DNA from 3 places in the Streptomyces sp. P9-2B-2 genome. Region 2 is predicted to be linked to each of the others. Evidence: riboswitches for the same ligand, from Rfam matches in the RefSeq annotation. Region 2 holds a riboswitch; each other region holds the start of a gene.

Region 1 (10,283 bases), 1.8 Mb from region 2:
ACCGGTGCCCGTCGCCAGATGCTCCACCGGCACCGAGAACCGCTCGGACAGCTCCGCCATCAGGCCCGTGCAGGCCATGTCCGGGTAGCGGTTGAACGACCCGGCAGCGGTCACCGCGCTCTCCAGGACCCCCGGCAGCGGCGGATAGGGGTTCTCGTTGGAGGACAGCTTGTATGTGACGGGGCCGCCGACCGCCGCCGGCCGGCCCGGCTTGTAGGTGGGGACGCCGTCCAGCGCAGCACGCAGCTTCGGGATCTTCTCGCTCACCGCAGGTCCTCCTCGACCGTCCACTCATCTCCAATACTGCACACCTTATGAGGATTAACCCGTTCGGCGGCAGCCCCGACCCGCCGGCGGTGCCTCCCCACCGCCCGGACGGGCCCTCCGGCGAACCCCGCGCAATCCCTCCTGGGAGCGCTCCCCGGACCGACGCACGCCGGTGGCTTACGCCGTGGCGCGCATCCCCCGTCAAGGTGACTTGAGACCACTTCGGGACCGGAACGGATCGACAGGCGAAGGCCGAATTTCTCCCCCGGAATGATCATCGTGCACACCAACTCCCTTTACTTTGCAGGGAATTGGCCACGGATCACCGTGCAGAAACGTGCCTTTCCACAGCCGTTGGTCGACCCCCGTGAATTGCCGCGCCGAGCCCTACTATCGGCTCGCCATGACAGCAGCAGGGAAGCACCAGGTGAGCCGGTCCACCGGCCGCCGGCTGGGGCGGGCGGGCATCCGGGACGTGGCCGCCGCAGCCGGTGTGTCGATCACGACTGTCTCCGACGCGCTCAACGGCAAGGGCCGGCTTCCGGATGCCACCCGTAGCCATGTCCGCGAGGTGGCCGACCGGCTGGGCTACCGCCCGTCCGCAGCCGCCCGCACGCTCCGTACCGGCAAGTCAGGCCTCCTCGGCCTGACCGTGACCACATACGGGGACGAACCCTTCACCTTCACCGAATTCGCCTACTTCGCCGAGATGGCCAGAGCCGCCACGTCCGCGGCCCTGGCCCGCGGCTATGCGCTGGTCATCCTCCCGGCGACCTCCCGCCACGACGTGTGGTCCAACGTCGCCCTCGACGGCACGGTCGTCATCGACCCCGCCGACGGCGACCCGGTCGTCACCGAACTCGTCCGGCACGGCATCCCCGTCGTCTCCGACGGCCGCCCCGGCGGCACGCTGCCCGTCACGGGCTGGGTCGACAACGATCACGAGGCGGCCGTCCTCGGCCTGCTCGACCATCTCGCCGACGCCGGCGCCCGCCGCATCGGACTCCTCACAGGCAACACCACCGACACCTACACCCGGCTGTCGACCACCGCCTATCTGCACTGGTGCGAGCGGGTCGGCCAGGATCCGGTCTACGAGTCCTACCCGGCACACGACCCCTGCGCCGGAGCCGTCGCCGCCGACCGGCTGCTGGCCCGCCCGGACCGCCCGGACGCCGTCTACGGGCTCTTCGACCCCAACGGCACGGACCTGCTCGCCGCCGCCCGGCGCTACGGCCTGCGGGTTCCGGAGGACCTGCTGCTGGTCTGCTGCAGCGAGTCCACCCTCTACGCCGCCACCGAACCGCCGATCACCACACTGTCCCTCAAACCGCGCCGCATCGGCACCGCCGTCATCCAGATCCTCATCGACGCCATCGAAGGGCTGGACACCGGGCGGCCCATCGAACAGGTCATACCTACCGATCTCATCGTCCGTGCCTCGTCCCAGCGACGGTCGCCGAGAACGACCGTCAGTCCGCCACGGGGACCGACCGGCGACTGAGGGTGCTCCCACATACGGACGACCCGGCGATCTCTTCTCCGCGGAAAAAACAGCACGATCCCGGGGCAAATCAGCCGCGAACGCCGGGCTCTGGCGGATTGACCACCCCCGGGTGCGTCACAACCCGCGACCAGCATTCCTATGATGGGCGCACGACACCGCGGACCGCCGTCGACCAGGCAAAGGTCCGAGAGGTGCACGGCGGCGCGACGGTGGAGGGGTCGATGACTCAGGGGGCCAGTCTGGGACCCATGGTGCAAACCATGGCGGGAGAAACTCCGGCGCCTGCTCCGCCGCCCGGAGTGCCTTCCGGCACGCCCGCCGGGTCCCCCGTGCCGCCTGCCGGCCCGCCGCTGCATCTGCCCGCCGGTGCCCCCGCCGCACCTCCGGCCGCGCCCCCCGCGGCGCCGCCGGTCGAGCTGCCCGAGGAGTACACCCCGACCGCGCGGGACCTCCCGGTCATCAGCCGTACGGACACCCTCATCGACCGCCCAGCGGTCGTCCCGGTGCCCGAACCGGCCATGGACCCCGACGCGCCCGAGGGCATGGGCCCGCTGTACGTCGTCGGCGATGTGCACGGCTACTACGACGAGCTGCGCGAGGCGCTGGCCGCCGAGGGGCTGATCGACGCCGACGGCAACTGGGCGGCGGGCAACGCCCGGCTCTGGTTCCTCGGCGACTTCACCGACCGCGGCCCGGACGGGATCGGCGTCATCGACCTCGTCATGCAGCTCTCCGCCGAGGCCGCGGCGGCCGGCGGCTACTGCAAGGCCCTGATGGGCAACCACGAACTCCTGCTGCTGGGCGCCAAGCGGTTCGGCGACACCCCCGTGCAGTCCGGCGCCGGTACCGCGTCCTTCCAGGCCGCCTGGCTCCTCAACGGCGGCCAGAAGAACGATATGGACCGCCTGGAGGACCACCACCTCCAGTGGATGGCCCGGCTGGACGCGGTGATGGAGGAGGACGGGCATCTGCTCGTGCACTCCGACACCACCGCCTACCTCGAATACGGCGACTCCATCGAGGCCGTCAACGACACCGTCCACGACGTGCTCACCCGCAGCGAAGCGGATGAAGTCTGGGATCTGTTCCGCAAGTTCACCAAGCGCTTCGCCTTCCGCGACGAGGCCGGTTCGGACGCCGTCCGGGAACTGCTCGACGCCTACGGCGGCGACCGCGTGGTCCACGGTCACAGCCCGATCCCGTATCTGCTGGGCGAGGTCGGTGCGGAGGACGGCGAGAGCGACACCGTCGCGGTCGACGGCCCGCATGTCTACGCCGACGGTCTGGCCATCGCCATGGACGGCGGGGTCACGATGGCCGGAAAGCTGCTGGTCGTGCAACTTCCGCTGGCCGGCTGAGGGTTGGCCGAGGATTCGTACTGCTGACCGGCCGACGGGCGGTCAGCACGAAAAAGGGAGCGGCACCGGCGGAAACCGGTCGTCGCATTACTCAATTTCCGCAAACTCTCTGTCACGCCGTGCCCGAGTCGCTCTACCATCGGTCTATCCGTAGCAGGCTCTCCTCCGTTTCCGCCCACTGCCCGGCCCACGCCGGCCTTACGGCCCTACGGAGCATCGGGGGATGCACATGAACAGCGCTCCGCACCTGCTGAACGAGGATCGCGCGGAATTCGCGCGGCTCCTCGACGAGGCACTGCGTACCGCCCCATACCGCCCGGACGACCTGACCACCGCCGCAGAAAACCCTTTCAACACCGAGCAGTTGCGCACGATGGCGCTCAGCGCGACCACCGCCATCGCCGCCTGCGCCACGGCCGAATATCAACGCTATGTGCAGCTCCGCGCCGAGTTGCGCGCGCCGGCCCCCCTCGCTGCCGTCGCCGACGCGGACCGCGAGGAGCAGAACTCGGCCGCCGACGGGAGACCGGGACCGGACAGCGCCGCGGCCCTCGACGAGGCCGAAACCACCGGTGCCGGGCTGACCGCCATGATCGCCGTGCTCGCCCCTGTGCTCGCCGGTATCGCCGCCGTGCTCTTCCTCCTCCTCGGGTATGTGCTGCGCGCCGTCAGCCCCGACAAGTCCCTGGCCCAGCCGCTGATCAGCGTCGGCTGGATCTTCGCGGCGCTGACCGCGGCGGGCGCCCTGATCGCCATGGCCGGTCTGGTCGTCACGGCGCTCCGCAACGGCGCCTCCGCCCAGTCCGCCGGAGCGCAGGAGTCGTCCGAGGCGCTGGACCAGGCCCACGAGGCCTGGTGCCGCGCCCTCCTGGAGCGCGGTCTGCTGCCCTTTCTCCGTACGGCCCTGACCGACCCCACCGCCACCCCGGACGACGACCCCGCCCGCTACGTCCCCCGCCACACGTCCCCGGAGAGCCGGATCCCGACCCTCGGCTACACCCGCCCCCAGTTCAGCAGCCCCGACAGCGGCTCCTCGGGGTCCCGCCCGCGCTACTCCAGCCCGGACTTCACCAGCCCGGATTACGGCGGGCCGGATCAACGGACGGATTAGAGCGGCTCTTTCGCATCAGAGGCGGTGGGGGTAGCACCAAGGAAGGCCCCCGCCCGTCGGGCAGGGGCCTTCCACCGGATGCGTCCGGACGGACCGACTAGTCCGCGATCGGGAGATACACGCGGTTGCCCGCCGCCGCGAACTCCTTCGACTTCTCGGCCATTCCGGCCTCGGGGTCGAGGGCCAGGTCGCCACCGTGTTCCCGGCGGATGTCCTGGCTGATCTTCATCGAGCAGAACTTCGGGCCGCACATCGAGCAGAAGTGGGCCGTCTTCGCCGGTTCGGCGGGCAGCGTCGCGTCATGGAAGGCGCGGGCCGTGTCCGGGTCGAGGGCCAGGTTGAACTGGTCCTCCCAGCGGAACTCGAAGCGGGCGTCGGAGAGCGCGTCATCCCATTCCTGGGCGCCCGGGTGGCCCTTGGCCAGGTCTGCCGCATGGGCCGCGATCTTGTACGTGATGACGCCGGTCTTGACGTCGTCGCGGTCCGGCAGGCCCAGGTGCTCCTTGGGCGTGACGTAGCAGAGCATCGCGGTGCCCCACCACGCGATCATCGCCGCGCCGATACCGGAGGTGATGTGGTCGTAGGCGGGCGCGATGTCGGTCGTCAGCGGGCCGAGCGTGTAGAACGGCGCCTCTTCGCAGATCTCCTGCTGGAGGTCGATGTTCTCCTTGATCTTGTGCATCGGGACATGCCCCGGGCCCTCGATCATGGTCTGGACGCCGTGCCGCTTGGCGATGGTGTTCAGCTCACCGAGCGTCCGCAGCTCCGCGAACTGCGCCTCGTCGTTGGCGTCCGCGATGGAGCCGGGGCGCAGACCGTCACCGAGCGAGTAGGTGACGTCGTAGGAGGCGAGAATCTCGCAGAGCTCCTCGAAGTGCGTGTAGAGGAACGACTCCTGATGGTGGGCCAGGCACCAGGCGGCCATGATCGAACCGCCGCGGGAGACGATGCCGGTCTTACGGCGGGCCGTGAGCGGCACATAGCGGAGCAGCACACCGGCGTGCACCGTCATGTAGTCGACGCCCTGTTCCGCCTGCTCGATGACGGTGTCCTTGTAGATCTCCCAGGTCAGTTCCTCGGCCTTGCCGTCGACCTTCTCCAGCGCCTGGTAGAGGGGGACGGTGCCGATGGGGACGGGGGAGTTGCGCAGTACCCACTCGCGGGTGGTGTGGATATTGCGGCCGGTGGACAGATCCATCACCGTGTCGGCGCCCCAGCGGGTCGCCCAGGTCATCTTCTCCACCTCCTCCTCGATGGAGGAAGTGACCGCCGAATTGCCGATGTTGGCGTTCACCTTCACCAGGAAGTTCTTGCCGATGATCATCGGCTCGATCTCCGGGTGGTTGATGTTCACCGGCAGCACCGCGCGGCCGGCCGCGATCTCGTCGCGGACGAACTCGGGCGTGACCTTCTCGCGGACGGCGACGTACTCCATCTCCGCGGTGATCTCGCCGCGCTGGGCGTACGCGAGCTGGGTGACCGGGGCACCCGCACGGCCGCGGCGCGGCTGGCGGGGACGGCCCGGGAAGACCGCGTCGAGGTTCTTGAGGCCGCCGCGCGGCGAGGTGTGCTTGAGGCCGTCGTCCTCCGGCCGCATGGGGCGGCCCGCGTACTCGTCGGTGTCGCCGCGGCCGATGATCCAGTTCTCCCGCAGCGGCGCCAGACCGCGGCGGACGTCGGTATCGATATTCGGGTCGGTGTACGGCCCTGACGTGTCGTAGAGCGTCACGTCCTTGCCGTTGGTGAGGTGCACCCGCCGGACCGGCACCCGAAGATCGGGGCGCGATCCGGAGACATAGCCCTTGTGCCAGCCGATCTGCGGCTTTTCGCCACCGTTGGCACCGTTTTCGGGCGTGCGTGCATCCTGCAGAGTCATGAGACCCAACTCCCTACGCCGGCATTACCCGGTAACAGGTTCGGCGGTCGACGCAGCGGCTTCCGTCCGCCAGCGTTTCACGTGAAACGCCGCTGGGACGGAGGTCAGCGCCCTCTCAGCCCGGTGCTCCGAGCTCCCGCGATTGCAAAGGTGCCACCACGGTAGCGGCCGATGTGGCGCGGTGAACAGTGGGCCCCTGGAGTTCTTGCGATGATCGGGCGGTGTCCGCTCACGAGTCCCACCACCACCCCGCCGCGCACTCCCATGGGCACGGCCATGGCCCCGCCGCACCCGTCTCCCGGCATCTGCGCAAGGTCATCGCGGCCGTACTGATCCCGTTCGCGGCCGCAGTGGCGGTCGGTCTGGTCGTGCTCTGGCCGGGCGGTGCACCTCCGCACAAGCCATCCGGGGTCGGCTTCGATCAGCCCACGGAGAGCGCCCGCGTGGTCAAAGTGGCGGAGGTGAACTGTGCGGACGTCCATGCCGAACAGCAGCCCCAGCCCCCGTCACCGACGGGGCAGCCACCGGCCGGGGGAGCGGACAAGGGCAAGCCCTGTCAGCAGACCACGATCGAAGTCACCACCGGGGAGCACAAGGGGCGCACCTTCCAGACGGTGGTGACCCCGGACGCCCTGCGGCACTACACCACCGGCCAGGAGGTGGTGGTGGCGTACTCCCCCAAGGCGCCGAAGGAGTTGCAGTACTCGGTCAGCGATGTCGACCGGTCGCTCCCGATGTGGCTGCTGGCGGCAATCTTCGCCTTCGCAGTGGTGATCGTCGGCCGGCTGCGTGGCGTACTCGCGCTGGTGGCACTGGCGGCCAGCTTCGTGGTCCTGACCCTGTTCATCCTTCCGGCGATCTTGCAGGGCTCCAATCCGCTGGTGGTGGCGGTGGTCGGGGGCAGCGCGATCATGCTGATCGCGCTGTACCTGTGCCATGGACTGACGGCCCGTACGTCCGTGGCCGTGCTCGGCACCCTGGCGTCACTGCTGCTGATCGGGCTGCTCGGATCGGTCTTCATCGGCTGGGCACTGCTGACCGGCAATACGGACGACACGACCGGCCTGGTGCACGGCCTGTACCCGGACATCGAGATCCGCGGTCTGCTGCTGGCAGGGATCATCATCGGTTCGCTGGGCGTGCTCGACGATGTGACGGTGACCCAGACCGCCGCGGTCTGGGAGCTCAAGGAGGCGGATCCGTCGGCGGGCTGGCGCAAGCTGTACGGCGCCGCGATGCGCATCGGCCGGGACCACATCGCGTCCGTCGTCAACACCCTGGTGCTGGCCTACGCGGGTGCCGCACTGCCGCTGCTTTTGCTGTTCTCGATCGCACAGAGCAGCGTCGGAACGGTCGCGTCGAGCGAAGTGGTCGCGGAGGAGATCGTCCGTACGCTCGTGGGCAGCATCGGGCTGGTCGCCGCGGTGCCGCTGACCACACTGCTGGCCGCGCTGGTCGTCTCGGCGGACCGGAAGGAGCAGACCGCGCCGACGGGCGGCGGCACAGGAGCCGGACAAGGGGCCGGGGCCGGGGTCACGGTGGGTGCCGGGGTCAGTGGCGGCGTGCCGACGAGCCCCACGGGTGGCCGACAAGGACACCGTGGGGGACGCGGTAAGCGACGTAAGCAGGGATGACGGGGAGGCGGGAACAGGGGAGGGGAACGACGGGCAGGGTCAGCCGGCCGGGGCTTCCGTGAGGATCTGGTCGAGCACGGCCTCCAGGGTGTCGCAGACCTCTTCCTTGCCCAGCGGCACCAGCCGGTCCGTACGGTCCAGGAAAGCGACCAGCGGCGCCGCGCTCACCCGGAACAGCGCACGCTCGGCGCCGACTTGCAGGCTGATGAGGACATCGCTGAGGTGCTCGGGGGAGGCCGGCTCGATACGAACATCACCCTCACCGGACGGCCGGCTCAGCCCGTCCAACAGCAGCTCCCGGCCGAACGCCCAGGTCACCGGCGCATCGCCGGGAAGATCGAAGGTGAGACGGACGGCGTACGGATCGGCGCTGGCAAAGTCCAGCTCCACCGGGATCCGGAACGCAAGCTCCTCCGAGACGACGAAGCTCATGATCACTTCTGCCTGAACTGTGTCGGTCATCAACCACTGCCCCGCACTTGATCGGAGATGGCCGGGAAACAACGCCCGTAGCCCTGTTGGCGCCATCGTCTGCCACGTGCCAGCAGATCACAAGGAGTGAGTTTTCAGATACTGATAGAGAAGGCGAGTGTCGTTAGTGTCGCCTCCGCCATTTTCCGTAGTCGGTCTGTAACGGACCGCAATCGACGCAGTTCGTCCACGGGCAGAGATACCGCCAACGTCGCCACAGCGGCCCCGACCTGGACGGGAATGGCGGCGCACACCGTGCCCAGGGCATATTCCTGGCGCTCATAAGCAACATGGCGGCGACGCACCGTATCCAAACGATGCAGCAATTCGTCCTCAGTTCGCACGGAAAAGGGCGTTATCGACTGGACGGGATGGCGCGCCAGATGCTCTCTCCTCGTTGCCTCGTCGAGCTGCGCGAGCAGACATTGCCCGATCGCATGGGTGTGGGCGGTGGTACGGAAGTCGACCCACTCCACCACCGGCGGCCGCGCCGGGTCATCGGTCACCGCCACCACCTCGACTTCACCCTCCCGGTAGACAGCGAAGTAGACGGCGGCGCCCAGTTCCTGGCCCGCCACGGCCAGCGCTTCGGAGAGATGGGCCCGTTGCCGGTGCCTGGCTCCGGCCCGCCCGATGACCTCGGCCGCCGCACCGAGGACGAAGACCCCGTTCTCCCGCTGGAGATAGCCCTCGTGGGTCAGGGTCCGCAACAGGTGGTACGCCGTCGGCAGTGGCAGTCCCGCCTCTCTGGCCAGCTGCTTGGCGGGCGCACCGTCGACATGCGCGCCCACCGCCTCCAGGAGCCGGAGCGCCCGCTGCACCGATCCGATCAAGGTGGGGTGGGAGCCGGATTCGCCGTTCACGATTGCCAACGCCAACCCCCAGGTCCGCTCGCGGCGGGGCACGGGCCCCGGTCACGGGACCAACTCCCGTGACCGCGCGCGTCTCCCAGGCACCCGATGACGCCCGGACCGGGCTCATCGCACCCGGGTTTCCGGAACGCCACCGTCCGGAAGACGCCTGCGATCGGCACTCTAGCCCGGGAAGTCGGGGCGAAAGACCGAAAGCCGGAGGAGTTACCCCGCCCGCACACCACCACACGGGGCTGTACGGGCTGGGTTCGACATCGGCCCCAACTGCGGCGCGATGAGGTGTTTTTGGGCGATTTGCGAGGTGACTCGCCGGTCCGAGCGAGCCCCGGCCCGACGACCGCCGGTGGTCGAGCACCGGCGGTCGGGGGTGCCGGCTGTGGCCTACCAGTCGCTCTTCGACGAGGAAGAGGACGAGCCGCTGACCCTGCGGACGAGGTAGATGACTCCGGCGATCAGGGCCGCCGCGATGAGGACCTTGAACAGCACGCCGATCAGGAAGCCGAGTGCGGTGGCGATCAGTCCGCCGAAGACGACGATCACGACGACGGGCACCACGACCCAGGTGACCCACCACGGAAGCCCTGCGAATATCCCCTTACCGGCCACTGCTCTCCCCTGCTCTCTGTCTTTCGCGCTGCCGTTGTCCGTACCGCGCTATCTGTCCGCCGCGCTGTGTTCGCGCCGATGGCACCGTCCGCGTGCTGCGGGTCCGCCGCCTCACGCCTCACGTTTCCCTTCACCAACGATGCTAGGACGCGGACCACGGCCGTGGGGGCCTCGCAGCCCCGGTCCTCCCCTGACGCTTCCCCTACGGGTCCCGGGGTCCGACCCTTAGCTCTCAGGAGGAGAGAAGACCACCATCACCCGGAGGTCCTCGCTGATGTGGTGGAACTTGTGGGGCACTCCGGCCGGCACGTAGACCACGCTGCCCCGTGCCACCGACTGCGTCTCCTGCCCGACGGTGATCGCCGCCCGGCCGCTGACCACGAAATACACCTCGTCCTGCGCGTGCGGCTGCTGTGGATCGACGCTGCCGGCATCCAGCGCGTACAGCCCGGCCGACATGTTGCGCTCCCGGAGGAACTGAAGATACGCACCGTCGTTCGCGGCCCGCTCCGCTTCCAGCTCTTCCAGTCGGAAAGCCTTCATGCCGTTCGCACCCCTCGATGATTCAGACTCGTCTGCGA
Region 2 (10,283 bases):
CCCTGTTCCGGGCCCAAGAGGGCCGGCCAACTTCACTGGCCTCCGCCCTTTTACTCGCAGCGTCCATACCGTCCCCGCCGACGCAGCGCCGATTGCTCCCGCGGGCTCGACGCTTCCCCGGCTGGCCGCAGAGCTCCCGCAGATCTTCGCGCTCATCGATCCACACCACGGCGTCGAGGGCATGGTGCGCCAACTCGAAGAGCTCATCCAACGCTTGGAGCCGGACTCCGTCGACCTCCTGGACGTGGGCGGCGACATCCTCGCCCAGGGCGACGAGCCCACTCTCCGCAGCCCCCTCGCCGACGCTCTCACCCTCGCGGCGTGCTGCGAACTCAACTTCCCCGTACGGCTCCTGGTCGCCGGCCCCGGCCTAGACGGCGAAATCCCCGCCGACGCCCTACGCGATCGCCTGGGCCCCGTCGCCCTGACACTCACCACCGAGCACGTTCAGCCCGTCAGCTCGGTACTGGAGTGGCACCCCTCCGAGGCAACGGCCATGTTGGCCGCCACAGCACGAGGTGTCCGCGGTCTGTGCGAAGTGCGGGACGCCGGCCTGCCCGTTCCGCTCACCGACGAAGGCCCGGTCGTTCACGAGTCCGATCTCGACGAAGCCCTGAACCGCAACCAGCTCGCCCGCGCCATCCTCGCCACGGAGAACCTGCACCAGGTCGAGCAGTTCAGCCGCGAGATCTGCGGCTTCTCCGAAATCGACTACGAACGCAACAAGGCCAGTTGGCTGGGCAATCAGCCTGCCCAGAAGCTCGACCCGGATGCTGTGCTCCATCAGCTCGACGAGTTCGAGGCCGATGCCCAATCCCGCGGAATCACCCACACAACGCTCCGCCGCCTCACCGAAGCCTTCGGGCTTAGCGGTACCCAGCGTCAGGACCTCAGGGCACTACTGCTCAGCAGCCGCCCGGAGCAGTACCAGGCGCCGCTCTGGCACATTCCGTCAGGGGCTTGAGTAACGACTTTCTCTACGAGTTCAAGGCGGCTCGCTCCGCTCCCCGCGCGCGGCCCGGCCCCCGGCCGGGCCTGCACTCCTGTCTCCGCCCCGCTCCAGCCCGGCTGGTGCCCGTGCCGCACTCTCCGGCACGAACTGGGAAGGTGCAGGGAGGATTGCTCCGTGTGGTGGCATGGAGCGTCTCGTCGAGCATCTGGTGCCGGTGGCCGACAGAGCCTTGCCCGTGCCACCTACCTGCTCACGCTGTTGACACGCCCGCCGAGCTTCACCACCGGCCGCAATGCGACTGTGTGCCGCTCGCACTCCCGCTCCAGCCCCATGACCGGCACCCCTTTAGTAAGAAGCTTGTGACCTGCTCACTTCGCGTGTCAGGTGCGTGCCAGAACGGACGGTCAACCACAGTCAAGGAGGGCGCCCATCGGTACCGACACCTGCCCACAGGTCGGAGCCAGTCACACGCCCGTCGAACAGCGGATACGGATGGTCGACCGCCCCCAGGCTTACAAAGCAGAGATCGGCGTCCATCAATCGCTGCTGCGGCTGGTCTCAGATTCGAGCATTGAGGGTCATAAAAGAACGCCGCTCGATGAAGCGGTCGAAGGTCGGCTGTACTTCGCCCTTTACAAGACCGACGCCACAGATGTAGAGGTCGGGGCGGTTCGACAGCAGCTCGAAATCCCGCATGGCGTCCTCGAACCGGCACATCACGCCCGGCTCGGAGGCGGAGTCGATGATCAGCGAGTGGCTGTGCAGAGCGACGGGTGTCTGGCGAGCCCAGTCCACTACGCGTTCGTCCGAGACGTCGTCCAGTCTCAGTGAGCGGTGCGGTAGGTCTCGCCAGTCGATGCCGTTACCTGCCCACGGGAGCGTGCTGAGGTACGCATTGAACCGAGCGGACAGAGGCACGGGCTGCACCTCCGCACCATGCTCACGGAGCCAGGGTTCGATCTGGTTGATGCGCATGATCGAGAGGCTAGGGCGACTTCCCTTCATCCCCTCCCAGCGGTCACGAGAGGATCCTTAGTGGCCGAGGCGCTGGGTAAGGGCGGTGGTAGCACCTCACGACGGGATGACGTCCTGGGCCGTCTCTGGGCCGTGCGAGGCCGGCCACCAGTGACGGAGGGCCACAAGGGGTGACCGGCCCCACCCCGCTGTGGCCTGGGCCGCCGTAGACGATCTGCCACACTGGACGCACCATGCCTGCACCCGGAGAACTTACTTTTGTCGCGCCGCGCGGGGCCAAGAAGCCGCCGCGGCACCTTGCTGATCTCAGTCCCGTCGAGCGTCGCGAAGCGGTGGCGGCGATCGGGGAGAAGCCGTTTCGTGCCAAGCAGCTGTCGCAGCACTACTTCGCCCGTTATGCGCATGACCCGGCGGAGTGGACCGACATTCCGTCGGCGGCGCGCGAGAAGCTGGCGAGTGAGCTGCTGCCGGAGCTGATGACGGTCATGCGGCACATCTCGTGCGATGAGGACACCACGCGCAAGACGCTGTGGAAGCTGCATGACGGGACGCTCGTCGAGTCGGTGCTGATGCGGTACCCGGACCGGGTGACGATGTGTATCTCGTCGCAGGCCGGGTGCGGGATGAACTGCCCGTTCTGCGCCACGGGGCAGGCGGGGCTGGACCGTAATCTCTCGACCGCCGAGATCGTGCACCAGATCGTCGACGGGATGCGTGCGCTGCGCGACGGCGAGGTGCCGGGCGGGCCGGCGCGGCTGTCCAACATCGTCTTCATGGGGATGGGCGAGCCGCTCGCCAACTACAAGCGGGTGGTCGGGGCGATCCGGCGGCTGACGGATCCCGAGCCCGACGGGCTGGGGCTGTCGCAGCGGGGGATCACCGTCTCCACGGTCGGGCTGGTGCCGGCCATGCTGCGGTTCGCCGACGAGGGCTTCAAGTGCCGGCTGGCCGTGTCGCTGCACGCCCCGGACGACGAGCTGCGCGACACCCTGGTGCCCGTCAACACACGCTGGAAGGTGCGGGAGGTGCTGGACGCGGCGTGGGAGTACGCCGAGAAGTCCGGGCGGCGCATCTCGATCGAGTACGCGCTGATCCGGGACATCAACGACCAGGCGTGGCGCGGTGACCTGCTGGGACGGCTGCTGAAGGGCAAGCGCGTCCATGTGAACCTCATTCCGCTGAACCCGACGCCGGGCTCGAAGTGGACCGCGTCGCGGCCCGAGGACGAGCGGGCGTTCGTCCAGGCCATCGAGGCGCACGGGGTGCCGGTGACCGTCCGCGACACCCGCGGCCAGGAGATCGACGGCGCCTGCGGGCAGCTCGCGGCCTCGGAGCGCTGACCGCCCCGCTGGTACGGTGTCGTCGAACAAATGCACATTCCGACAGGGGAGCGCCACAGCGCTGAGAGTGCGGAAGCGTCGTAGTCCTACGGTGCCCGCAGACCCTTGAACCTCGCCCGGGTCATTCCGGGTAGGAAGTTCGGTCGTCACTCATGCTGTTGCGCCCTGCCCGGAGTTCCCTCCCCGCGTCCCCGGACGCCGGGAGCCGTGGACACCGGGCAGGGCCGCGTCTCTTCCTGGCCAGCCAGGAGGAAATCAGTGAGCATCAGGAGCAGGATCACCGCGACGGCGCTCGCCGTCGCAGCCGGTATGACCGGCCTCACCGCCTGCGGCACCTCGGGCGGCGGGAGCGCGGACGCCAAGACCGTCACGCTCGTCAGCCATGACTCGTTCAATGTCTCCAAGTCCGTGCTGGCCGCCTTCGAGAAGGAGAGCGGCTACAAGGTCAGGATGCTCAAGGGCGGGGACGCCGGCAAGGCCGTGAACCAGGCGGTCCTGTCCAAGGGCAACCCGCAGGGCGATGTGTTCTTCGGTATCGACAACACGCTGCTCTCGCGCGGTCTGGACGAGGGGCTCTTCAGCCCCTACCGGGCCAAGGGGCTGGAGAGTGTCCCGGCGGGGCTTCAGCTCGACAAGGGCGAGCACCGGGTCACCCCGCTCGACTACGGCGACATCTGCGTCAACTACGACCGCGGCTACTTCACCCGGCACAAGATCGCGCCGCCGAAGACCTTCGACGACCTGCTGAAGCCCCGCTACAAGGGGCTGCTCGTCACGGAGAACTCCGCCACCTCCTCCCCGGGGCTCGCCTTCCAGCTCGGCACCATCGCGAAGTACGGCGAGCAGGGCTGGCAGAGCTACTGGAAGAAGCTCAAGGCCAATGGTGTCGAGGTCGTCGACGGCTGGGACCAGGCCTACAACGACCGGTTCTCCGGCTCCGCGGCGGGCAAGGGCAAGGGCGACAAGCCGCTGGTGGTCTCCTACGCCTCCAGCCCGCCCGCCGAGGTGCTCGGCAAGAAGCCCGCGCCCAAGGAGGCCCCGACCGGTGTCGCGGCCGGCACCTGCTTCCGGCAGATCGAATTCGGCGGTCTGCTGAAGGGCGCGAAGAACGAGAAGGGCGGCAAGGCGCTGCTGGACTTCCTGCTGAGCAAGAAGTTCCAGGAGGACGTGCCGTTGCAGATGTTCGTCAACCCGGCCCGTAAGGATGCCGCGGTGCCGGAGCTGTTCACCAAGTACGGCACGACGATCGACAAGCCGGCCACCCTGCCGCCCGGGACGATCACCAAGAACCGCGAACAGTGGATCAAGCAGTGGTCCTCGCTCGTTCTGAAGTAACGCCTTCGGACGTCACGGGCGCCCGGCGCGGCAGGCCCGCGCGGGGGACGGCGGTGCGGCTCGGCCTGATGGCGGTGCCGCTCGCCTTCTTCGCGCTGTTCTTCGCCTATCCCGTTGTGGCGATCGTCGGACGGGGGCTCAAGGACGGCGGGCAGTGGCAGCTCGGCCGGTTCGGTGCCGTGCTGAGCGACCCGGATGTCGTGCGGGTGCTGTGGTTCACCGTCTGGCAGGCGGCCGCCTCGACCGGGTTGACGCTGCTGATCGCGCTGCCCGGCGCCTATGTCTTCGCGCGCTTCGACTTCCCCGGCAAACAGCTGCTGCGGGCCGTCGTGGCGGTGCCGTTCGTGCTGCCGACCGTTGTTGTCGGCTCGGCGTTCCTGGCGCTGGTCGGGCGGGGCGGGCTGCTGGACGACCTGTGGGGCGTGCGCCTGGACACCTCGGTGTGGGCGATCCTGCTGGCGCATGTCTTCTTCAACTACGCCGTGGTCGTACGGACCGTCGGCGGGCTCTGGGGGCAGCTCGATCCGCGGCAGGAGGAGGCGGCGCGGGTGCTGGGGGCCGGGCGGTTCGAGGCCTGGCGGCGGGTGACGCTGCCCGCGCTGGGGCCGGCCGTCGCGGCCGCCGCCCTGATGGTCTTTCTGTTCACCTTCACCTCCTTCGGGGTGGTGCAGATCCTGGGCGGCCCCGCCTTCTCGACGCTGGAGGTGGAGATCTACCGGCAGACCGCGGACTTCCTGGATCTGCCGACGGCCGCCGTCCTCACCATGATCCAGTTCGCCGCGGTGCTGGGCGTTCTGGCGCTGCACGCCTGGACCGTGCGCCGCCGGGAATCCGCGCTGCGGCTCGTGGACGCGTCGCAGACGGCCCGCCGGCCGCGCGGCCGTGGCCAGTGGGTGCTGCTGTGGGGGACGTTCGCGGTCATCGCCGTCCTGCTCCTCGCGCCGCTGGTGGTGCTCGTGGAGCGCTCGTTCGCAGGGCCGGACGGCTACGGGACGGTCTTCTACGCCGCGCTGGGCTCCGCCGCGAGCGCCGACAGCACCTTCGCCGTCGCCCCCCTGGACGCGCTGTGGAATTCCCTCGCCTACGGGGCAGCGGCCACCGCGATCGCGCTGGTGGTGGGCGGACTGGCGGCCGCCGCGCTGACCCTGCCCCGGCTGCGCCGCGGCCCGTCCGGGCGGACGCCCGTGGTCAGCCGGTTCGTCGGCGGCTTCGACGCGCTGCTGATGCTGCCGCTGGGGGTCTCCGCGGTGACCGTCGGCTTCGGCTTTCTGATCACCCTCGACGCGCCACCGCTCGATCTGCGTGCCTCGTGGTGGCTGGTGCCGCTCGCCCAGGCGCTGGTGGGGGTGCCGTTCGTGGTCCGGACGATGCTGCCGGTGCTGCGCGCGGTCGACAGCCGGCTGCGGGAGGCGGCCGCCGTACTGGGCGCCTCGCCCTGGCAGGTGTGGCGCGCGGTCGACCTGCCGATGGTGCGGCGGGCGCTGCTGATCGCCGCGGGCTTCGCCTTCGCCGTGTCGCTCGGTGAGTTCGGCGCGACGGTCTTCCTCGCCCGGCCGGATCAGCCGACGCTGCCGGTGGCCGTGGCCCGGCTGCTGGGGCGTGCGGGGGAGCTCAACTACGGGCAGGCGATGGCCCTGTCGACCATCCTGATGGTGGTGTGCGCCGCCGCCCTGCTGGTACTGGAGCGGCTGCGCCCCCTCGACCGATCCGGGGAGTTCTAGATGACGGCACGGGCCGGGAGCACGACGCGGGAGCTGCTGCGGTTGGGCGGGGTGACCGTCCGCTTCGGGACGGGCGGCCACCCGGCGCTGGACGCGGTCGATCTGGAGGTCGCCGCCCGGGAGATCGTGTGCGTCCTGGGGCCGAGCGGCAGCGGCAAGTCCACGCTGCTGCGGGTGGTCGCCGGGCTCCAACAGGCCTACGCGGGGCAGGTGTTGCTGGAGGGGCGGGACCAGTCGGGGGTTCCCACCCACCGGCGCGGGGTCGGCCTGATGTTCCAGGACCACCAGCTCTTCCCGCAGCGCGATGTCGAGGGAAATGTCGGCTTCGGGCTGCGGATGCGGCGCACCCCGCGCGCCGACCAGGAGCGTACGGTCGCCGAACTCCTGGACCTCGTCGGGCTGCCGGGCGCCCAGCGGCGCGCCGTGGCCTCCCTGTCCGGCGGCGAACAGCAGCGCGTCGCCCTGGCCCGGGCCCTGGCCCCCCGCCCCCGTCTGCTGATGCTGGACGAGCCGCTCGGCCAGCTCGACCGCGGGCTGCGCGAACGGCTGGTCGTCGAACTCCGCCGGCTCTTCCAGGAGTTGGGGACGACCGTGCTGGCCGTCACCCACGACCAGGGGGAGGCCTTCGCGCTCGCGGACCGGGTCGTGGTGATGCAGGACGGCCGGATCGCCCAGTCCGGCACCCCGCTGGAGGTCTGGCAGCGGCCCGCCACCGAATTCGTCGCCCGCTTCCTCGGCTTCGACAACGTGGTCGAGGCGACGGTGCAGGGCGAGGCGGCCGCCACCCCCTGGGGGAAGGTGCCCGTTCCGGCGGCCACCCCGGACGGGCCGTGCCGGCTGCTCGTCCGCCCGGCCGGGGTACGGCTGACGGCCGCCGCGGAGGGCCTGCCGTGCACGGTCGCGGCCCGTACGTTCCGCGGCACCCATGTCGCGCTGCTGCTCCAGCCGGCCGCCGGACCGCAGGTGGAGGCGGCCTGCGCGCTGCGGGACGCGCCCGAAGTGGGCGAGCGGGTGGGGATCGCCTTCCAGGCGCAGGACGTGGTGGTGCTGGACGCGGCCGCTCCGGCGGGCTGACTCCAGGGGCCGGGTGGGCGCCGCGGACGTGGGCCGCTCACAGGCGCCCCCCGTCCGGCAGTACGGAGGCGCGCCTCAGCGGGCCGCGACCTCCGTGGGCAGCGCGTCGGCCCCCGCCGTCCCGGCGCCGGCTGCGCCCGGCTCCGGCTCCGGCTCGCCGAACCAGGCGACCGCGACGGCGCCGGCCACCGCCACCACGAAGCCGAGAACGGCGACCCAGGCGAAGCCCGGACGGGAGGCGTCCCCCAGCCACAGCACCCCGAGAATGCCGGGGACCACCGTCTCGCCCACCACCAGCGCCGCCGTGGCGCCGTTCACCGAGCCGATCTGGAGGGCGACGGTGTGCAGATACATGCCCCCGATGCCCGCCACGAGAATCGCGTACAGCGCCGGGTCGCCGAGCAGCGACGGCAGGTGGAAGGGGTCCACCCCGTTCAGCACCCGTACGCCGACCCCGAGCGCACCGAAGCCCAGACCGGAGAGCAGACCCGCCAGGATCGCGGCCCGCCCGCCGAGCAGCCGCACGATCAGGATGCCGCCGCCGATCAGCACGACGGAGGCGACGAGCAGCCACCAGTGGGTGGCGATCGGGGTGTGGCCGCTGCCCTCCGGCCCCGCGGCCGTGGCCAGCAGCACCAGCGCCGAGCAGACCACCGCGATGGAGGACCACTCGGCGCGGCTGAGCCGGATGCCGAGAAGCTTGATGCTCAGTACGGCTGTGATCACGAGATTGGCGCTGATCACGGTCTGCGAAAGGAACAGCGGCAGCAGCCGGGCAGCAAGCGCGCCCAGCCCGAACCCGATGAAGTCCAGCACCGTGCCCACCATGAACTCCCAGGTCACGGCCGCCTTCGCGGTCGATGACAGGCTGGGTCCGCCATGCTGGGTGACCTCGGTGGTGGACGCCGCGGCCGCCTCCCGGCGGGCGGATTTGCGCGAGCCCACCGCCTGGAGGACCGATCCCGTGCCGTAGCAGGCCGACGCCGCCACGGCCGTCAGAAGGCCGATGATCACCAAGAGCTCCGTTCGCCCGCTGTCCGCATTACTCGTTCATTACCTTCCTGGCAGACGTGCATTCGGGGACGGGAGTTGCCTCCGCCGGCAAATACACCGGTGCGTCGCCGAACCGCAGCCGCGCGGAGCCTTCGACGCCGGGGAGCCGGCGGGCGGCGGACGCGTCAGGAAGGCGCCTGGGTGCGGAGGCGGGCCAGCGCCTCCGGGGCCTCGTCCACCGAGTCGACCAGGGCGATCCGGGCCGCCATGGGACGGTCCGCCGCCAGCGCCTGGAGCAGCGGCCAGGTGGGCAGCTTCTCCGTCCAGTGCGCGCGGTTCACCAGCACCATCGGCGTCGGCTCGCCCCGCGACTGGTAGTAGTTCGGGGTCGCATTGTCGAAGATCTCCTGTACGGTCCCGGCCGCGCCCGGCAGGAACACGACACCGGCGTTGGAGCGCGCCAGCAGCCCGTCCTCGCGCACCGCGTTGACGAAGTACTTGGCTATGTGGGACGCGAAGGCGTTCGGCGGCTCATGCCCGTAGAACCAGGTGGGAATGCCGGCCGAGACGCCGCCGCCCGGCCGGCTCTCGCGTATCTCGAAGGCGGCCCGGGCCCAGTCCGTGACGGACGGGGTGAAGTGCGGCGTCTTGGCGAGGAGCGCCAGCGACTGGTCGAGCATCTCGTCCTCGAAGGGCGCGGCGTACGCCCCGAGGTTCGCCGCCTCCATCGCGCCGGGGCCGCCACCGGTCGCGACGGTCAGCCCGTCGCGGGTGAGCCGGCGCCCGAGCCGGGCCGCGCCCGCGTACGCCGCGGAACCGCGCTCCAATGCATGGCCGCCCATGATGCCCACCACCTGCGCACCGGCGAGGTGTTCGTCCAGGGCGTCGGACACGGCGTCGTCATGGATGCTGCGCAGCATCGAGGCGAAGATGTCGCCGTCCGACTTGGTCTCCTGGTACCAGCCGTAGGTACGGGCGTCCGGGGTGGCGTCGAAGCCGCCGTCGGCCAGCCCCTCGAAGAGCTCGTCCGGGCCGTACAGCGCGCCCCGGTACGGATCGAACGGCAGGTCCGGCACGGGTGGGAAGACCAGCGAGCCCCCGGCACGCACCTTGGCGGCGGCGTCCGGCTCCATGGCGCAGCCGAGAAACACGGACTCCGTGGTGTCCGCGCTGAGCAGCGCGAACGTACGGTCCGTCAGGTCGACCGACTGGACACGATGTCCGGCGAGACTCCCCGAGGCGACGACCTGGTCGAACTCCTCCAGGGTCTCGATCTCACGGTCGTCGTGGTCGGCATGGGCACGGGTGCGGCGGGACGCCGGCTGTGAATTCGACTGCACGCCCGTCATGTTAGGACCGCGGTGTCACCGCCCAGGGGGCGAGGTACCTCTCCGCCCGGGGCGGCCGCTTCGAGGACGCCCAGGAGCGCACCGTCGCGCGCCCGCCCGGTACGTCCGTGCTCACGCGGTACCCCCGCGCGCCGATTTCCCTCCCCGGCGCCCCACCGTCTTGCTCGGCTGAGTAAACCTCGCTACCTTCTTGCTCATGCAAGCAAAAAACAGCACGGCCAAGCAAAAGGCGGCGCGCAGGGCCGGGCCCTCCTTCACGGAGACGGGGCGCCGCGCCCAGATCGTCGCCGCGGCGATCGAGGTCATCGCCGAGGCCGGGTACCACCGGGCCTCCTTCGCGAAGATCGCGGAGCGCGCCGGGCTGAGCAGCACGGGGATGATCTCGTACCACTTCGACGGGCGGGACGACCTGATGCGGGAGGTCGTCACCGACGTGATGCGGCTCGCGGAGGGCTATCTCCGTCCCCGTATCGAGGCCCACGAGAGCTATGCGGCCCGGCTGCGCGCCTCCATCGAGGGCAACCTCGACCTGTGCGCCGAGTAC
Region 3 (10,283 bases), 4.0 Mb from region 2:
ACCAGCTGCCGCACGCGCGTCACCTCGACGCCGAACTGTTCGGCGATGTCGGGGAGGGTGAGCCAGGCGGGGACGAGTCCATCGATGTTTGCGTCAATCTCGGTCACAGGACAAGCCTGCCACCTCGCACTGACAGCCGGTAGCCGGGCATCGCCATCAGGGGCTTCGTGCACACCGGAGGGTGACGGCGGCCGCCCGGCAACCGGCGGCCACCGTGCGTCACACGGCGGCGGCCTTCAGCGGTAGGGACGCGTTCGCGGCCCGCTCGCGGTCCAGTACGACGCCCCGCTCGATCAGCTTGCGCCCCTGGGCGAGGTCCCGCGGCCGCCCCACGGCCAGCAGCGCGACGAGCCGTCCCTCCCGCAGCCAGATCACCGACCAGGCGGCCCCGGCCGGGTCACCGCGCCAGACCAGCTCGTCGGCGTTGCCGTGGTGGCCCGCGTACTGCACGAAGCGACCGAACTGCTCCGACCAGAAGTACGGGACGGGGTCGTAGACCAGCCCTTCGGCGTCGCCGCGGGCGATGTTCTCGGCGACCGTACGGGGGCCCTGGAGGGCGTTGTCCCAGTGGTGGATCAGCAGGCGGGTGCCGTAACGGGCCGACGGGAAGGAGGCGCAGTCGCCGACCGCGTAGACATCGGGCACGGAGGTGCGCAGCCGGTCGTCGGCGAGGACGGAGCCGTCCTCCGGCGAGACCTCGACGCCCGAGCCGGCCAGCCAGCCGGTCGCGGGCCGGGCGCCGATCCCGATGACCACCGCGTCGGCGGGCAGGGTCACGCCGTCCGCGAGGGTGACCGCGCCCGCGGTGACCGACGCGACCCGGGCGCCGGTGCGCAGCTCGGCGCCGGCGTCCGTGTACCAGCCGGTCATGTGGGTGGCCACCTCGGCGGGCAGCGCACCGGCCAGCGGGCGGTCGGCGGCCTCGACGACGGTGACCGCGCAGCCCGCTTCCCGGGCCGCGGTCGCGAACTCGGCGCCGATCCAGCCGGCCCCGACGACCACGATCTCGTGCTGGGCGGCGAGCACCGGGCGCAGCCGCTCGGCGTCGTCGAGGGTGCGCAGCAGGTGGACGCCGGGCATGCCTTCACTGCCGGGCAGCACGATCGGTTCGGCACCGGTGGCGAGGACCGCGTAGTCGTAGGGGATGGGGCCGTCGGCGGTCTCGACGAGGTGGGCGTCCGGTAGGAGGGCAGTGACCGGGTGGCCCAGACGGAGCTCGATGTCGAGTCCGGCGAAGTCGATGTCGAAGGTGGAGCCCTCGGCCTTGCCCAGCAGGACCGCCTTGGACAGCGGCGGGCGGTCGTAGGGCTGGTGGGGCTCGTCGCCGAGGAGCGTGATCGCACCGCGCCAGCCCTGTTCGCGCAGGGCGACCGCGGTCTGCACACCCGCGATTCCCGCGCCGATGATCACGACGCGCGGCGTGCGGTCAGGGGCCTGGGAGGACTTGCTCTGCTCGCTCACCCGATCACTCTAGGACGGTCCGTGACGCCGCTCGCAGCAGCACGCAAGGAGATCTCTGACACACCGTCACCGTCGGCCACCCCGGAATACGGGCCCTGGGGGCCGGGGCCGTGCCTTACGGGGTCTCGCGGCCCCGTATTAGGCTGACGGATACACGCACTCGCGGGAGCCCGGACGCACCGGGCTGAGAGGGAGGCTGGCCGGCCTCCGACCGTACGAACCTGATCCGGGTCATGCCGGCGAAGGGAGGGGCTGAAAGATCATGCATCCACCTGCCACACCGACGGGACCGGCCGCGCCGCGTCCCGATGTGCTCGTTCTCGGCGGCGGCATCATCGGCCTGGTCACCGCCTGGCGGGCGGCCGGCCGCGGACTGACCGTCGCGCTGGCCGATCCCGCGCCCGGCGGCGGCGCGGCCCGGGTCGCGGCCGGGATGCTGGCCGCGGTCACCGAGCTCCACTACGGCGAGCAGACCCTGCTGGGCCTCAATCTCGCCTCGGCGCAGCGCTATCCGCGGTTCACCGAGGAGCTGGAGGAGGCCGCCGGGCAGCGGATCGGCTACCGGCGGTGCGGCACCCTGGCCGTCGCGCTGGACGCCGACGACCGTGCCCATCTGCGCGAGCTGCACACGCTCCAGACGCGCTCGGGACTGGACTCGCAGTGGCTCACGGGGCGCGAGTGCCGCCGCCTGGAGCCGATGCTGGCCTCCGGGGTGCGCGGCGGGCTGCGGGTGGACGGCGATCATCAGGTCGATCCGCGGCGGCTGGTGAGCGCCCTGCTGGCCGCGTGTGAGCGCGCCGGAGTGGCGTTCCACCGGAGCGCGGCGGTCCGGCTGACGGTCGGCGGCGGGCGCGCCACGGGCGCCGAACTCGCCGACGGCACCCGGCTGTCGGCGGGTCAGGTCGTGCTGGCGGCGGGCAGCCACAGCGGCGGTCTCGCCGGTGTCCCCGACGAGGTGCTGCCGCCGGTACGGCCGGTCAAGGGCCAGGTGCTGCGGCTGCGGCTGCCGGAGATGCCCGCGGGCAGTCCCGCCTTCCTGTCGCGCACCGTACGGGCCGTCGTCCGCGGCGGTCCCCTCTACCTGGTGCCGCGGGAGAACGGCGAACTGGTCATCGGCGCCACCAGCGAGGAGCTGGGCTGGGACACCACCGTGACCGCGGGCGGGGTCTACGAGCTGCTGCGGGACGCCCATGAGCTGGTCCCCGGCATCACCGAGCTGCCGCTGGTCGAGACCTGCGCCGGGCTGCGCCCCGCCTCCCCCGACAACGCGCCGCTCCTGGGGCCGACCGCACTGCCCGGCCTCCACCTGGCCACCGGCCACTACCGCAACGGGGTGCTGCTGACGCCGGTCACCGGTGACGCCATGGCCGAACTCCTGACCACCGGGAACCTCCCCGAGGAGGCCCGCCCCTTCTCCCCCGCGCGCTTCTCCCCCGCCACCCCGGGACCGGCGCGCACCCGCGCCCCCGAGGAGCAGCCCGTATGAGCGAGCGCATCGAGCGAACCGTAGACAGGTGCGCGGGCGGCGACGGCCGGCCCGCCGAACGAAGCGAGGCCGGCGCATGAGCGCGTCCACCGTGTCCGTGTCCGTCAACGGCGAGGCCCGTGAGATCCCCGGCGGACTCACCCTCGACCGGCTCGTCGCGACGCTGTCCCAGGCACCCGCCGGGGTGGCCGCGGCGGTCAACGAAACCGTGGTGCCGCGCACCCAGTGGCCCACCACCCCGCTCGGCGACGGCGACCGCGTCGAGGTACTCACCGCGGTCCAGGGAGGCTGATCCGCAGACATGACCGACGATCCGTTCACCCTCGCCGGCACCACCTTCGCGTCCCGCCTGATCATGGGGACCGGCGGTGCGCCCAGTCTCGACGTCATGGAACGGGCGCTGCTCGCCTCCGGTACGGAGCTGACGACGGTCGCCATGCGGCGGCTGGATCCGACCGTGCAGGGCTCGGTGCTGTCCGTACTGGAGCGCCACAAGATCCGGGTCCTGCCGAACACCGCGGGCTGCTTCACCGCCGGCGAGGCGGTGCTCACCGCCCGGCTCGCCCGCGAGGCACTCGGCACGGACTGGGTCAAGCTGGAGGTCGTCGCCGACGAGCGGACCCTGCTGCCCGACCCGATCGAACTCCTCGACGCCGCCGAGACCCTGGTGGACGACGGCTTCACTGTGCTGCCCTATACGAACGACGACCCCGTGCTGGCCCGCAAACTGGAAGACGTGGGCTGCGCCGCGATCATGCCGCTCGGCTCACCGATCGGCTCCGGCCTCGGCATCCGCAACCCGCACAACTTCCAGCTGATCACCGAGCGGGCCACCGTCCCCGTCATCCTCGACGCCGGCGCCGGCACCGCCTCGGACGTCTCACTGGCCATGGAACTGGGCTGCGCGGCCGTCATGCTCGCCTCCGCGGTCACCCGCGCCCAGGAACCGGAATGGATGGCCACAGCGATGCGCCACGCGGTGACAGCGGGCCGCCTGGCCCACCGAGCGGGCCGCATCCCCCGGCGCCATTTCGCGGTGGCGTCTTCCCCGACGGATGGGGTGGCCGCGTTCGACCCTGAGCGTCCCGCTTTTTAGCCCACGTTTTCGGCTGTCCCGCCGTGGCGGTTCTCGCCGTTTCGCCTGCGGCGGGCGGGGTCCGCTGCGCGGGGCTGTGGGTGCGGTGACGGACCTCCGGGGTCGGTGTGTGGGGGCGGGCGTGGGTGGCTGATTTACCCCGATGCACAAGGCGCACCGGACCACCGAGGATCACCACCACAAGGTTTTTTCCACCCCTCAACGGGAGGGGACGGGCCGGAGCGGGTGGGGGTTTCCGGACGTAAAGCGAAGCAGTCCGGAAACCCCCACCCGCGCAGGCCCGTCACCGCACCCCGACAGCCCCGCGCAGCGGACCCCGCCCGCCGCCAGGCGCAACGGCGAGCGGCAAAGCGCAGCGAACCGGCGCAACGGCGGGGGCACCGCGAAGCGGGCCACAAACGGCGAGCAACCACCACGGTGGGAAAGCAACAACGTAGGAATAGGCCATACACTCGTTTGCCGTGGATACGACCCTTCAGGACCCCCTAGTGGGTCAGCTGCTCGACGGCCGCTACCGCGTCCAGGCGCGCATCGCCGCAGGCGGTATGGCTACGGTCTACCAAGCCATGGACACCCGGCTGGACCGTCTGCTCGCGCTGAAGGTGATGCACCCGACGCTTGCGACGGACGGAGCGTTCGTCGAGCGCTTCATCCGTGAGGCGAAGTCCGTGGCGCGGCTGTCGCATCCGAATGTGGTGGGCGTCTTCGATCAGGGCACGGACGGGACATACGTCTATCTGGCGATGGAGTACGTCCCGGGCTGCACACTGCGCGACGTACTGCGCGAGCGGGGCGCTCTCCAGCCGCGGGCCGCGCTGGACGTGCTGGAGCCGATTCTGGCCGCTCTGGGGGCCGCGCACCGGGCCGGGCTGGTGCACCGCGACATGAAGCCGGAGAACGTCCTGATCGGCGATGACGGCCGGGTGAAGGTCGCCGACTTCGGCCTGGTGCGGGCGGTGGACACGCACACCACCGCTTCGACGGGCTCGGTCCTGGGGACCGTCTCGTATCTCGCTCCGGAGCAGATGGAGCACGGCACCGCGGACGCCCGGGTCGATGTGTACGCCTGTGGTGTGGTGCTCTACGAGATGCTGACCGGCGGCAAGCCGCACAACGGCGGCTCGGTGGCGCAGGTCCTCTACCAGCATCTGCACGAGGACGTGCTGCCGCCGTCGGGGCTGGTGCCCGGTCTCGCGCCGCAGCTGGACGAGCTGGTCGCGATGGCCTGTGCCCGTGATCCGCAGCAGCGCCCGCAGGACGCGGTGGCGCTGCTGTACCGGGCGCAGGAGGCCCGTGCGCAGCTGACGGACGCCCAGCTGGATGTCGTGCCGCCGCAGGCCAAAGAAGTGCCCGCGGGCGGCCTCGGCGACGGCTCGGAGCGTACGGATGTGATACCCCGCACCGCGGGCGTGCAGCCGCCGCTGCCGGGGACGGACGAGGCGGAGCTGAACCGCACCAGCCGGCTGGAGGTGCCGCCGTCGGAGCAGACGACCCGGCTGCGTCCGGTCCGGGCACCCGAGGCGCCCGAGGCGCCCCGTGGCGGGCTGCTCCAGCGGCACAAGCTGGCCACGATCATCGCGGCGGTGCTGCTGCTCCTCGGAGCGGGCACCGGCGTCTGGTACATCAACTTCGGCCAGTTCACCACCGTCCCTGCGGTGCTGGACATGCCGCAGGCCAAGGCCGAGCGGACGCTGCGGGACGAGGGGCTGGGCGTGAAGGTGGTGCGCGGCTTCAGCTCGACGGTGGACCGCGGCCGGGTGATGAAGCTGGACCCCGCCAACGGCAAGCAGATCCGGGGGACGGGCACGGTCACGATCACCGTCTCCCGGGGCCCGAACATCGTCGCCGTCCCGGACCTGTCCGGCACCCCGGTCGCGGACGCCAAGCGCAAGCTGCGCGACCTCGGGCTGAAGCCGGGCACCGAGCGGAACGAGTTCAGCGACGAGGTGGCCAGGGGCTCGGTGATCCGTACGGACCCGGTCGCGGGCAGCAAGCGGCATCCCGATACGGCGGTGGGGCTGACCATCAGCCGGGGCGCCGAGATCGAGGTGCCCGGTGTGCTCGGCAGCAAGCGGGCGGACGCCGCCGAGACGCTGCGGGCGGCGGGCCTGCGGGTGCGCTTCGCCGCCGAGCCGGTCTTCTCCACGCAGGACAAGGGCACCGTCGCCCGGCAGACACCGGCCGAGGGCCGCACGGTGGGCAAGGGCGAAACGGTCACCCTGACGCTGTCCAGGGGCCCGGAGATGGTCCCCGTCCCGGATGTCACCGGCAAGAGCGAAGAGGACGCCAAGACACAGCTGTCGGATCTCGGCTTCCAGGTCGAGGTGGACAAGCCGTTCCTGTTCCCGCAGGACGAGGTCGAGTCGCAGTCCGTGGAGGCGGGCAAGAAGGCGCCGAAGGGCGGCACGATCACGATCAAGCTCAAGGGTGCGCTGTAGCGTCCTGCCGCGCCGTGGCGGCCGTCCGGCGGACGGCGGCCACGGCGCACCTGGCACCCTGGGAGGGTGAGTACCTCCCCCTCCCCGAAGAGCGCCGAGCAGCGCGCCCGTGCCCGTAATCCGGTCGGCGGTCATGTGCCGGTGGCCGGCGGTCTGGCGAAGACCGGTATCCCGTACGCCCAGGAGATGGGCGACGAGGTCGTGCAGGTCTTCGTGGCCAATCCGCGCGGCTGGGCGACGGTCCCCGGCAACCCCGATCAGGACGAGGCGTTCCGGGCGGCCTGTGCGCAGCAGGGGATTCCGGCGTACGTCCATGCGCCGTATCTGATCAACTTCGGTTCGCACACCGAGGCGACCGTCGAGAAGTCCGTGGCGTCGCTGCGGCACTCCCTGCGCCGCGGCCGGGAGATCGGTGCGCTCGGGGTGGTCGTGCACACCGGCTCGGCGACCGGCGGACGGGCCCGTGCGGTGGCGCTGGCGCAGGTCAGGGAGCAGATGCGGCCGTTGCTCGACGAGCTGACACATCCGGACGACCCCTGGCTGCTGCTGGAGCCGACGGCGGGGCAGGGTGCGTCGCTGTGTGCGCGGGCCGAGGACCTCGGTCCGTATTTCGACGCGCTGGACCGGCACCCCAAGCTGGGCATCTGCCTCGACACCTGCCATGCGTTCGCCGCGGGGCACGACATGGCGGCGCCCGGCGGGATGAAGGCGCTGCTGGACGAGCTGGTGGAGGTCACCGGCGAGGGCCGGCTGAAGCTGATCCACGCCAATGACTCCAAGGATGTGGCCGGCGCCCACAAGGACAGGCACGAGAACATCGGCGCCGGTCACATCGGCGCGGAGCCGTTCGGCGAACTGTTCGTCCATCCGGCGACGGCCGGGGTGCCGCTGGTCGTCGAGACGCCGGGCGGCAAGGAGGGCCATGCGGCGGACGTGGCCCGGCTCAAGGAGCTGCGCGCGCCCTGAGCCCGCCGGCCGGGACCGCTACCTCGCGTTGGGGGTTTCCATGGAGCAGGCACCGCACGAGCACGGCACCGCGGCACCGGACACCGGCGCCGCGGCCGTCCCGCACGCCGCCGCCGGCCCGGCGGGCTGGGCGCCGGCGGCCAGGGCGACCCTGCACTGTCTGACCGGCTGTGCCATCGGCGAGATCCTCGGCATGGTGATCGGCACGGCGCTGGCCTGGCACAACGTCCCGACGACGATTCTGGCGATCGTGCTGGCCTTCGTCTTCGGCTATGCGCTCACCGTGCGCGGCGTCCTGGCGGCGGGCGTCGGCCTCCGGGCGGCGCTCCGGGTCGCGCTGGCCGCCGACACGCTCTCCATCGCGGTCATGGAGCTGATCGACAACGGCTTGATCGTGCTCTGGCCGAGCGCCATGGACGCCCAGCTCTCGGACGGGCTGTTCTGGGGCACGCTGGCCGCGTCCCTGGTGCTCGCCTTCGTGGTGACCACACCGGTCAACAAGTGGATGATCGGCCGGGGGAAGGGGCATGCGGTGGTGCACCGGTACCACCACTGATCACGGAGCCGCCGGGCACGGAAAACCGGCCGGTGGCACGGCTCAGAGTTCGGGGCCGTCGCCGGGCTCTTCCTGGTACGAGTAGCGCTGCTCGCGCCACGGGTCGCCCAGGTTGTGATAGCCGCGTTCCTCCCAGAAACCGCGGCGGTCGGCCCGCATGTATTCGATACCGCGGACCCACTTGGGCCCTTTCCAGGCGTACAGATGCGGCACGATCAGACGGACCGGGAATCCGTGCTCCGCGGTGAGGAGTTCACCGGAGCGATGGGTGGCGAAGAGGCAGTTCTCCGCGGCGAAATCCTCGATCCGCAAATTCGAACTGAAGCCGTACTCGGCCCACACCATGACATGGGTGGCGTCGGGTGCCGGCGGCGCCAGCTCCAGGATCGTCCGGGTGCGTACCCCACCCCATTCGGCTCCCAGCATGCTGAATTTCGTCACGCAGTGCATATCCGCGACGACCGTGCTGTACGGCAGCGCCGTGAATTCCTCGTGCGACCAGCAGTGTTTCGCCCCGTCGGCGGTGGCGCCGAATGCGCGGAACTCCCAGCGTTCGGCGCGGAACTTCGGCACCGGCCCGTAATGCGTCACCGGCCAGCCCCGCTGGAGCCGCTGCCCCGGAGGCAGCTCGACAGGCTCCTCTTCGCGGCTTTCCGGCTGACCCATGCCTCCATGTTGTCAGACCGGAAGGGGTGCCGATGACCAGGGATGGGAGGGATTCGGGCAACTCGCACTAAGCGTGCACTTACTGGACGTCTCGCTCAGGGCGGTGCGAGGATGCGCGGCACCTGCCCAGTTCTCGCGTGGAAGGAGCCCGCTGCCATGCAGGGCGACCCCGAGGTCATCGAATTCCTCAACGAGCAGCTGACCGCCGAGCTGACCGCGATCAACCAGTACTTCCTGCACGCCAAGATGCAGGAGAACTTCGGCTGGACGAAGCTCGCGAAGTACACCCGCTCCGAGTCCTTCGACGAGATGAAGCACGCGGAGATCCTCACGGACCGGATTCTCTTCCTCGACGGCCTGCCGAATTACCAGCGGCTGTTCCATGTCCGGGTCGGCCAGACCGTCACCGAGATGTTCCAGGCCGACCGGCAGGTGGAGGTCGAGGCCATCGACCGGCTCAAGCGCGGTATCGAGCTCATGCGCAACAAGGGCGACATCACGTCGGCGAATATCTTCGAGGACATCCTCGCGGACGAGGAGCACCACATCGACTATCTCGACACCCAGCTGGAACTGATCGAGAAGCTCGGGGAAGCGCTCTACATCGCCCAGGTCATCGAGCAGCCGAGCTGAGCGAGCGGCCGGATGCCCGCGCTCCGCGGCGGCCCGGCCGGCATGGGGAGATCACCCGTGCCCCTGAGGGCTACGCGGCCTCCGAGAGCGCCGCGGGCGCCACTGCGCCCGCCTCCGCGACCAGCGGCTCGGGCGAACCGCTGTCGATGAGCTCCCGGCGGGGGCAGTCCCCACGGCCGAGCAGCGACTGGATACGGCGCACACAGCCGCCGCAGTCGGTGCCCGCCTTGCAGGCGGAGGCGATCTGGCGGGGCGTGCAGGCGCCCGTGTCCGCATGGTCGCGGACCTGCTGCTCGGTGATCCCGAAGCAAGAGCAGACGTACACGCGGTTCACCTCCGGTGGGATGCCCCACCGATCCGGCTGATCTTCAGTGAGGTAACCCTTACCTTACCTGGCCCGGCAGGGGCTACACAACGCAGTGGGGCGCGGATCACAGGATCCGCGCCCCACCTCTGCTATGTCCCTGACCGTCAATGCAGGTCAGCGGCCGATCGCCTCACTGATCGCGGTACATCTCCGCCACCAGGAACGCCAGGTCGAGCGACTGGCTGCGGTTGAGCCGCGGGTCGCAGGCGGTCTCGTAGCGCTGGTGGAGGTCGTCGACGAAGATCTCGTCGCCGCCGCCCACGCACTCGGTGACATCGTCACCGGTGAGCTCGACGTGGATACCGCCCGGGTGCGTGCCGAGGCTCTTGTGGACCTCGAAGAAGCCCTTGACCTCGTCCAGCACATCGTCGAAGCGCCGGGTCTTGTGACCGGAGGCGGCCTCGAAGGTGTTGCCGTGCATCGGGTCGCAGATCCAGGCGACCTGCGCGCCGGAGGCGGTGACCTTCTCGACCAGCTCGGGGAGCTTGTCGCGGACCTTGTCCGCTCCCATGCGGGTGATGAAGGTCAGCCGGCCCGGCTCCCGCTCCGGGTCGAGGCGCTCGATGAGCGTCAGCGCGTCCTGCGCGGTGGTCGTCGGGCCGAGCTTGACGCCG

Evidence for each region. A riboswitch is a leader RNA that binds a small molecule or an ion and turns the genes downstream of it on or off. The one in region 2 is predicted to bind thiamine pyrophosphate.
Region 1: another riboswitch for thiamine pyrophosphate. It lies ahead of thiC (phosphomethylpyrimidine synthase ThiC); the one in region 2 lies ahead of QT196_RS28830 (thiamine ABC transporter substrate-binding protein).
Region 3: another riboswitch for thiamine pyrophosphate. It lies ahead of thiO (glycine oxidase ThiO); the one in region 2 lies ahead of QT196_RS28830 (thiamine ABC transporter substrate-binding protein).

The regions. Positions count from the first base shown of each region.
Region 1 is NZ_CP129126.1:4,671,974-4,682,256, reverse strand. It holds gene hisC (histidinol-phosphate transaminase) at 1-267, opposite strand, end outside; gene QT196_RS20430 (LacI family DNA-binding transcriptional regulator) at 671-1,771, shown strand; gene QT196_RS20425 (metallophosphoesterase) at 2,023-3,132, shown strand; gene QT196_RS20420 (hypothetical protein) at 3,356-4,243, shown strand; gene thiC (phosphomethylpyrimidine synthase ThiC) at 4,341-6,119, opposite strand; TPP riboswitch at 6,113-6,269, opposite strand; gene QT196_RS20410 (YibE/F family protein) at 6,341-7,753, shown strand; gene QT196_RS20405 (SsgA family sporulation/cell division regulator) at 7,793-8,215, opposite strand; gene QT196_RS20400 (IclR family transcriptional regulator C-terminal domain-containing protein) at 8,320-9,096, opposite strand; gene QT196_RS20395 (DUF5326 family protein) at 9,478-9,702, opposite strand; gene QT196_RS20390 (cupin domain-containing protein) at 9,928-10,245, opposite strand.
Region 2 is NZ_CP129126.1:6,512,544-6,522,826, forward strand. It holds gene QT196_RS28815 (DUF1152 domain-containing protein) at 1-964, shown strand, start outside; gene QT196_RS28820 (3'-5' exoribonuclease) at 1,511-1,927, opposite strand; gene rlmN (23S rRNA (adenine(2503)-C(2))-methyltransferase RlmN) at 2,161-3,267, shown strand; TPP riboswitch at 3,302-3,422, shown strand; gene QT196_RS28830 (thiamine ABC transporter substrate-binding protein) at 3,526-4,602, shown strand; gene QT196_RS28835 (iron ABC transporter permease) at 4,671-6,323, shown strand; gene QT196_RS28840 (ABC transporter ATP-binding protein) at 6,324-7,397, shown strand; gene QT196_RS28845 (hypothetical protein) at 7,473-8,411, opposite strand; gene QT196_RS28850 (LOG family protein) at 8,576-9,730, opposite strand; gene QT196_RS28855 (TetR/AcrR family transcriptional regulator) at 9,936-10,283, shown strand, end outside.
Region 3 is NZ_CP129126.1:2,527,155-2,537,437, forward strand. It holds gene QT196_RS10960 (Rv2175c family DNA-binding protein) at 1-107, opposite strand, end outside; gene QT196_RS10965 (FAD-dependent oxidoreductase) at 220-1,461, opposite strand; TPP riboswitch at 1,614-1,726, shown strand; gene thiO (glycine oxidase ThiO) at 1,724-2,947, shown strand; gene thiS (sulfur carrier protein ThiS) at 3,024-3,239, shown strand; gene QT196_RS10980 (thiazole synthase) at 3,249-4,043, shown strand; gene pknB (Stk1 family PASTA domain-containing Ser/Thr kinase) at 4,505-6,481, shown strand; gene QT196_RS10990 (deoxyribonuclease IV) at 6,548-7,447, shown strand; gene QT196_RS10995 (DUF4396 domain-containing protein) at 7,488-8,003, shown strand; gene QT196_RS11000 (sulfite oxidase-like oxidoreductase) at 8,046-8,669, opposite strand; gene bfr (bacterioferritin) at 8,826-9,302, shown strand; gene QT196_RS11010 ((2Fe-2S)-binding protein) at 9,373-9,627, opposite strand; gene QT196_RS11015 (class II 3-deoxy-7-phosphoheptulonate synthase) at 9,800-10,283, opposite strand, start outside.